One region of the Pseudomonas sp. NPDC087598 genome, then DNA from elsewhere that is predicted to be linked to it. Evidence: riboswitches for the same ligand, from Rfam matches in the RefSeq annotation. Region 1 holds a riboswitch; the other holds the start of a gene.
What was found. A riboswitch is a leader RNA that binds a small molecule or an ion and turns the genes downstream of it on or off. The one in region 1 is predicted to bind manganese.
Positions count from the first base shown of each region.

Region 1 (4,175 bases):
TTTGTGGCGAGGGAGCTTGCTCCCGCTCGGCTGCGCAGCAGTCGTAAAACCGGATGTCGCAGTACTTCTGAAAAAACTCGAGCGTCCTGATTGGGACGGCTTCGCCCTCCAGCGGGAGCAAGCTCCCTCGCCACAGAGTCTGCACTCACCTGCAACATATCGGTGGAGTTCGACCAGCACGTAACGTTTTGTTTCATCTGGTAGGCTCGGCAGATTACGCCTTCCGTTCAAAGCACAAAAGGTACAGTTGATGACGAACCCGCGCCGCGCCGTATTCCTCGATCACCCTTCGCTGGATCTTGGCGATCTTGACCTCAGCCCGTTGCGCGCCTGCTTCAGCGACCTGCAACTGTTCGCCCAGACCTTGCCAGAACAAGTCACCGAACGCCTGCACGGCGCAACCGTTGCGATCTCCAACAAGATCCTGATCGACGCCGCTGCGATGGCTGCCAACCCGGACTTGAAGCTGATCCTGATCACCGCCACCGGCACCAACAACGTCGACCTCGCGGCCGCCCGCGCCCACGGCATCACGGTGTGCAACTGCCAGGGTTACGGCACGCCATCGGTGGCGCAACACACGATCATGCTGCTGCTCAACCTCGCAACCCGCTTGGCCGACTACCAGAAAGCCGTCGGCGAAGGTCGCTGGCAGCAGGCGAAACAGTTCTGCCTGCTCGATTACCCGATTGTCGAACTCGAAGGCAAAACCCTCGGTCTGCTCGGTCATGGCGAGCTCGGCGGCGCCGTCGCACGCTTGGCTGAAGCGTTCGGCATGCGCGTATTACTCGGCCAGATTCCGGGGCGTCCGGCCCGAGCGGATCGTCTGCCGCTGGATCAACTGCTGCCGCAGATCGATGCCCTGACTCTGCACTGCCCGCTCAACGAACACACCCGTCACTTCATCGGCGCCCGCGAACTGGCCTCGATGAAACCCGGAGCGTTCGTGGTCAACACTGCCCGGGGCGGATTGATCGACGAACAGGCGCTGGCCGATGCCCTGCGCGGCGGCCATCTCGGCGGCGCCGCCACCGATGTGCTCAGCGTCGAGCCACCCACCCAGGGCAATCCGCTGCTGGCCGCCGACATCCCGCGCCTCATTGTCACCCCGCACAACGCTTGGGGCAGTGTTGAAGCGCGGCAACGTATCGTCGGTCAATTGACCGAAAACGCCCAGGCGTTCTTCAGCGGTAAGGCGCTGCGGGTCGTCAGTTGATAAACTGCGGCACTTTTTTTTGAGGAGCAGTTATGGATCCGCGCAGTGAAGTACTGCTTCGTCAGGCCGAGTTATTCCAGGGTTCGTTGTTGCTGGCCGGTTTGCCCGCCGATGATTTGCTCGGGCGCCTGCCCAACGCCTTCGGTTGGTGCTGGCACGCAGGCGATCAAGTCGCCCTCGATGCGCGTTTCGAAGGTCGCAGCCATTTTGGCGTGAACATTCCAGAGCGCGAGTTCGACAGCGCCGTGGTGTTTTTGCCCAAATCCAAGGACCTGACCGATTACATCCTCAACGCGGTGGCTGCGCGTCTGGCCGGACGCGAAGTGTTTCTGGTCGGAGAAAAACGCAGCGGCATCGAAGGCGCATCCAAGCAGCTCAACCCGTTCGGCAAGCCACGCAAGCTCGACAGCGCACGCCACTGCCAACTGTGGCAAGTCACAGTAGCCAATGCGCCTGAAGCGAAATCGCTGGACAGTCTGGCGCAGACTTATGAGCTGCCACTGGCTGAAGGTGCGCTGAAAGTCATCAGCCTGCCGGGGGTGTTCAGCCACGGCCGACTGGATCGCGGCAGTGCGCTGCTGCTGGAGCATCTGGACAAACTGCCGAGCGGTCATCTGCTCGACTTCGGCTGTGGCGCCGGGGTGTTGGGCGCGGCGGTCAAACGTCGCTACCCGCACAATCAAGTCACGTTGCTCGATGTCGACGCATTCGCCGCCGCCAGCAGCCGTCTGACATTGGCTGCCAACGGTCTGGAAGCCGACGTACTGACCGGTGACGGAATCGATGCGGCGCCGATGGGCTTGAGCGCCATTCTGAGCAACCCGCCATTCCATGTCGGCGTGCACACCGATTATTTCGCAACCGAGAACTTGCTGCGAAAAGCGGCTAAACATCTGAAAAACGGTGGCGAACTACGCTTGGTGGCGAACAGTTTCCTGAAGTATCAACCGCTGATCGAAGAGCATCTCGGGGTCTGTGCGATCAAGGCTGAAGGCAACGGTTTCCGGATTTACCGGGCCAAGCGTGGCTGAGGTTTGTTTTCAAAAAGAGGCTTGCTCTATCGGATTTGCCTAGGCAGAATCCGCTCCGTCCTAGGGGAGTAGTCTCCCACGAGCGCTATGCTCGTCCGGCATACGTCAACATACTTGATCCTCAGATCATGGCGTATGCGACCCAAGCGTCCGCACCAGACGGATCGCTGGGTTTGACAAGACCTATGACACGCACACCTTACCCGGGGCGGGAAGGCTGTACGTGTCATAGCCGTGTCGACCCGCCCCTTAGGAAAATCCTGATGCTGGACTCGTTACTCGTTCCCACCGCAATCGTTGCCTTGGCCGAAATCGGCGACAAGACGCAACTGCTCGCGCTGATTCTCGCCGCTCGCTTCCGCAAACCCTGGCCGATCATTGCCGGTATTGTCGCCGCGACCCTGGCCAACCACGCAGCAGCCGGTGCGGTCGGCGCCTGGTTCGGCAGCTTCTTCTCAGACTCCGTTCTGCACTGGATTCTCGCCGCGAGCTTCACGGCCACGGCGTTGTGGACGCTGGTGCCAGACAAGATGGACGACGATGAAACCAGCACCGCACGCAAATTCGGGCCGTTCCTGACCACGCTGATTGCGTTCTTCCTGGCTGAAATGGGTGACAAGACACAGGTCGCGACAGTGATGCTCGCCGCGCAATACCCGGAACTCTGGCTGGTGATTATCGGTACGACGGCGGGCATGTTGATTGCCAACGTGCCGGTGGTGTTAGCGGGTAACTTTGCCGCGGACAAATTGCCGCTGACCTTGATCCGTCGCCTGGCGGCTTCGGCATTCCTGATTCTGGCGATCGCTGCGGTGTACAAGGCGATGCAGAGCAGTGGCTGGGTTTAACGGCGTAAGTCGGTAGACCGAGTTATCGTTCTTCGCGAGCAGGCTCGCTCCCACAGTGGAATGCATTCCAAAGGTGGGAGCGAGCCTGCTCGCGAAGGGGCCATCAGCAGCTCTGAAACCCATCAGGACTTCGGAGCTTTTTCGTACAGCGGCATGACCTTCGGAATCGCTGCCTGCAATGAGGCGATCCGGCTGGTCGATGCCGGGTGAGTGCTCATGAACTCAGGCGGCGAACCTTCCGAAGCCTTGCTCATCTTGTTCCACAGCGTGATCGCCGCGTTCGGGTTGTACCCGGCGCGAGCAGCCAGTTCCAGACCGATCAGGTCAGCTTCGTTTTCATTGGCACGGCTGTTCGGCAGTGTCATGCCGTAGTTGGCCACGGTGTCGGCCAGCGCCAGACTGTCCTGCCCCAGACCGAGCAACGCACCCGCGCCCTGCTTGGCCATCTCGATACCGTAAGCCTTGGACATCGCTTCACGACCGTGCTCGCGCAAGGCGTGGGCGATTTCATGGCCCATCACCGCGGCGATTTCATCGTCGGTGAGTTTCAGGCTGTCGATCAGCCCGGTGTAGAAAATGATCTTGCCGCCAGGACCGCAGTTGGCGTTGAGTTCGTCGCTCTTGATCAGATTGACTTCCCACTTCCACTGCGCCGCATCCGGGCGGAAATTCGGCGCTTGGGCGATCAACCGGTCGGCAATTGCCTGAACCCGTTTGGCATCGCTGCTGGTCTTGTCCAGCACGCCCTTGCCGGACGCCTCGCCAACGGTCTTCTGATACGACTGGGCATACATCTGGTCGACCTCTTGCGAGGACAGCATGCTGAACATGTACTGCTTGCGCTCGACACCGACGGCGCCGCCGCTGGTGGTGTTGACCGACTGACAACCGGCCAGCAACAGCGCTGCGCTCAGTGCACTTACAACCAATGTCTTGTTCATTCAAAAGCTCCCTGAAAACCTGCCGCGTATCCTAGGCGGGTAATTGTATCGGCGCCAGATACAACGGACGTATTGCAGCGACTTTCAGACGCTTCCCACCGCTGCTGTCGTAAAAGATTCATACCGAGCGCCAGGCCCT
Region 1 is NZ_JBIUWQ010000069.1:2,395-6,569, reverse strand. Features, by position in the region: gene ACIOWE_RS26165 (2-hydroxyacid dehydrogenase) at 251-1,216, shown strand; gene ACIOWE_RS26160 (methyltransferase) at 1,249-2,247, shown strand; yybP-ykoY riboswitch at 2,299-2,421, shown strand; gene ACIOWE_RS26155 (TMEM165/GDT1 family protein) at 2,511-3,095, shown strand; gene ACIOWE_RS26150 (M48 family metallopeptidase) at 3,218-4,036, opposite strand.

Region 2 (4,175 bases), on a different contig from region 1:
TTTGCGCATGGAAACACTCTCGCTCGATGAGGAAGGCCTCACTGTGCAAAAGCAACCTTAGCGAAAGCTTAGTTGGCAATGAGTCGTTACATCTTTCCCGTCGGCTCGACTGCCACGACTCGCTGCGCAGCGGCATGATGCCGCCGATCAAACGTCCTGTTTCCCAGCGAGAACCGTCCATGCGTCTACTTCTGGTCGAAGATGATCGTGCCCTCGGGCAAGGCATCCGCGTTGCATTGAGCAACGAAGGCTACACCCTCGACTGGTTGCAGGACGGGGTCAGCGCCTTGCATGCCTTGCGCAGCGAAAGTTTTGACCTGCTGTTGCTCGATCTCGGTCTGCCACGGCTCGACGGTCTGGCGCTGCTGCAACAATTGCGTGGCGAACAGCAGGATCTGCCGGTGTTGATCCTTACCGCCCGCGACGGCACCGCCGAGCGTATTGCCGGGCTGGATGCCGGTGCCGATGACTACTTGATCAAGCCGTTCGATGTCGACGAATTGAAGGCTCGCATCCGTGCCTTGTTGCGGCGCAGCCAGGGCCGTGCGCAACCGTTGCTGGAACACGCCGGCGTTTGCCTTGATCCGGTCAGCCAGCAAGTGACCTGGCACGGCGACGACGTGGTGGTGACGCCGATGGAGTACCAACTGCTGCATCAACTGATGGTTCGCCCCGGCAAAGTCGTCACCCGCGAACGCTTGTCGCGGGCGCTTTACGGTTGGCAGGAACGGGTCGAAAGCAACACCCTCGAAGTGTTGATCCATAACCTGCGCAAGAAACTTTCCAATGAGCTGATCCGCACGGTACGCGGCGTTGGTTATGTCGTGGAGCTCAAGCCATGATTTCCATACGCGCACGCATACTGGTGCCGGTGTTGATTCTGGTACTGATCGGCGATGTGCTGATCAGTTGGCTGGTGCTGCGCGACAGTCACCATGAAATCGAGGAGGTCTATGACGCGCAACTCGCGCAAAGTGCGCGTCTGTTGCAGGGTGTCCTCGCGCAACGTGCGCCGGGGGACAACGACTGGGACCGGCTGCATCAGGCGTTCGACGAAGCCATGAGCCGGGTCGGCGATGGCGAGGCCGCACATCCGTATGAAACGCGCTTGACGTTTCAGGTCTGGCGCAGCGACGGCCAGTTGCTGATGCGCTCGGCCGAGGCTCCGGAACTGGCAGCGCCGCCGACGACCCTCGGCTCTCACGACTTGATGGAAAACGGCCGCGACTGGTGCGCCTTCCTGCTCAAGGATAGCCGGCAAGGCCTGCTGATCTGGGTCGGTGAGCGTGATGACATTCGTCAGGACCTGATCGAGCGCATCGTCGGCCATACCGTGTGGCCCAGCGTGATCGGTGTGCCGCTGCTGGCCGTGTTGATCTGGCTGACCATCGGCTGGGGCCTGCAACCGCTGCGCGCCATGGCGCAGAGCATTCGCGGGCGCGACACCGAAACCCTGAAACCGCTTAACCTCAGCCCCCTGCCCCACGATCTTGAACCGATGCAAACGGCGCTCAACCGGCTGTTGCAGCAGATCGACAATCTGCTGGCCCGCGAGCGGCGTTTCATTGCCGATGCCGCTCATGAACTGCGTACACCGTTGGCCATTCTGCGAATCCACGCGCAAAACGCGCAACTGGCCGGCACGCCGCAACAACGTGAAGAGGCGCTGGAGTTTCTCCTCAGCGGCGTCGACCGCGCCACGCGTATTGCCAGTCAGCTACTGACTATGGCGCGGATCGAACCGCGTCTGGCCCATCCGCAAAACTACCCGGTGGAATTGACTGCACTGGTGCGCGAGGAACTGGCGGAACTGACCCCGTTGGCACTGGAAAAAAACGTCGAACTGATCCTCGACAGCGACCACCACTGCCCGGTGGAAACCGACCCCGTTGCACTGGCGATCGCCTTGCAAAACCTGCTGACCAATGCGCTGAACTTCGCCCCGCCGGGCAGCGAGGTGCGGGTCCAGGTGCAGCCACAAGCATCCGGCGCCGTGCACATCAGCGTCGAAGATGCCGGCCCCGGGATCAATGAAGAGGATTACGCACGACTGTTCGAGCGCTTTTACAGCCACGGCCACGCCAATGGCGCCGGGCTCGGGTTGGCGATTGTGCAGATGATCGTCAGCAAGATCGGTAGCACGCTAAAGCTGTACAACCTGCCGGAAGGTGGCTTGTGTGCGGAGCTGCGGATTAATCAGACCCTGCCAAGCAATTAAGTCTGGCCTGTGGCGAGGGAGCTTGCTCCCGCTGGGTCGCGAAGCGGCCCTCGCTCTTCATAAAAAAGCGGGGCCTGCTGCGCAGTCCAGCGGGAGCAAGCTCCCTCGCCACAGTTAATCACAGGCAGATATCAACTCAAGCAAGCCTCTTTTGACCTGATTTTTCAATTCAGGGTGTTTTGACAAAATTTTCATTTCTGTCCGCTTAAGATCGCCGTCCTCGTTGGGGAGTAGCCTGTTTCCGAGTCACTCGGAAGCGTTCGTATCAACATTCTCGGCAACCTGCCGTGGTACGAACACCTTTTGGTTGGTGAGACCGACGACACATCCATGCCTAAAGTCGGGCGTGTGGTTGTGTCGTTGACTCATAGCCCGACTGGAAGTGTTGCCGTGAATCCTGTTTCCCTCATATTCCTCGCCCTTGCAATGTCCACGGATGCGTTCGCCGCCGCCATCGGCAAAGGCTCCAGCCTGCACAAACCACGTCTGAGCGAAGCCCTGCGCACCGGTCTGATCTTCGGTGTCATCGAAGCCATCACCCCCATCATCGGCTGGCTTATCGGCCAGGCCGCCACGCGCTGGGTTGCCGAATGGGATCACTGGATCGCATTCACCTTGCTGGTGATCCTCGGTCTGCACATGATCTACAACGGTCTGAAGCATGAAGATGAGGAAGAGGAAAAACCCGGCCAGCACTCATTTCTGATTCTCGCCGTCACCGCGTTTGCCACCAGCATCGATGCACTTGCCGTTGGCGTGGGCCTGGCGTTTGTCGACGTCAACATCTGGGTGGCGGCCGCCGCGATTGGTATGGCAACCATGACCATGGTGACCATTGGCGTGATGCTCGGCCGCGTGCTGGGTGCGGTGGTCGGCAAACGTGCGGAAATCGTCGGTGGCGTGGTGTTGATGATCGTCGGTGCGACGATTCTGTATGAGCATCTGTCGGTCTGACTCAGCGCGAGCCTTGGCTAGCTCGGTCTCGGCTGAGTTGATTCATGAATCGGGGCCTGTGACAGGCAGCGATTTCCTGATGGATGGCGGCGTTACAGCGGCGTACTGGTACGGCGATCTGGCGTCGCAATAACCAGCTCTTTTGCCAGGCTCAACGCGTTGCCGATCGCGGCGCCGCTGGCGGTGTTGTCGAAAATGCACCAAGTGGCGACGCCCTGCTCTGTCGCGACCTGCAACGCTTGCGCGAGTTGTTGCAGGTAGGGCAAATCGTAGGCGCTGTGGTAGATGCGCGGCGAACCGTGCAAGCGCCAATATTTCGTGCCCTGCCAGCCTCTCGGTGAAGCGTCATTGCTGATACGTGAGGGGTCAACCGCCGCTTGACTGACTTGATACTTGATCAATAGCGGCTCGGCGCTGACCCACGACTCATGTCGCGGTTCCAGCACCACTGGCCCGGCGAAACGCTGGCGCAATGCGCTGAAAAAACCTTCGGCAACAGCGGCATCAAACGCCAGCGACGGCGGTAACTGCACCAGCAGGCAGCCCAGGCGATCGCCTAATCCGCTGCACTGCCCAAGGAATTCATCCACCGTCGCCTCACTGCCGGCAAGGCGCCGTTCATGGGTGATGTGTTTGGGCATCTTCACTGAAAAAGCAAAACCGTCCGGCACCGAATCTGCCCAGCGTTCGTAGGTTTGTCGGCGATGCGGGCGATAGAACGAGCTGTTGATTTCGACGCTGTTGAACTGCGTGGCATAACGCTGCAAATGCGTGCCGTCAGCCGGGAATACCGGCCAATGCTCACGCGCAAGACTCCAACCTGCACAACCGATGAAAATCAATTGTCTGCCTCCATTGCAATGTAGGAGCTGCCGCAGGCTGCGATCTTTTGATGTTGTTTTTTCAAGATCAAAAGATCGCAGCCTGCGGCAGCTCCTACACGGTTGGCGAGAAACCTACAGGGTTATTTTTTGCCGGGCAGTACGGAGCTGAGCACTTGCTT
Region 2 is NZ_JBIUWQ010000007.1:5,374-9,548, forward strand. Features, by position in the region: gene ACIOWE_RS05930 (PepSY domain-containing protein) at 1-9, opposite strand, end outside; gene ACIOWE_RS05935 (response regulator) at 180-842, shown strand; gene ACIOWE_RS05940 (ATP-binding protein) at 839-2,218, shown strand; yybP-ykoY riboswitch at 2,432-2,604, shown strand; gene mntP (manganese efflux pump MntP) at 2,609-3,172, shown strand; partial or broken gene ACIOWE_RS05950 (short-chain dehydrogenase) at 3,195-3,305, shown strand; gene ACIOWE_RS05955 (DUF72 domain-containing protein) at 3,265-4,014, opposite strand; gene ACIOWE_RS05960 (thiamine pyrophosphate-requiring protein) at 4,137-4,175, opposite strand, start outside.
Region 2: linked by a shared signal. The riboswitch ahead of mntP (manganese efflux pump MntP) and the one ahead of ACIOWE_RS26155 (TMEM165/GDT1 family protein) in region 1 are both predicted to bind manganese.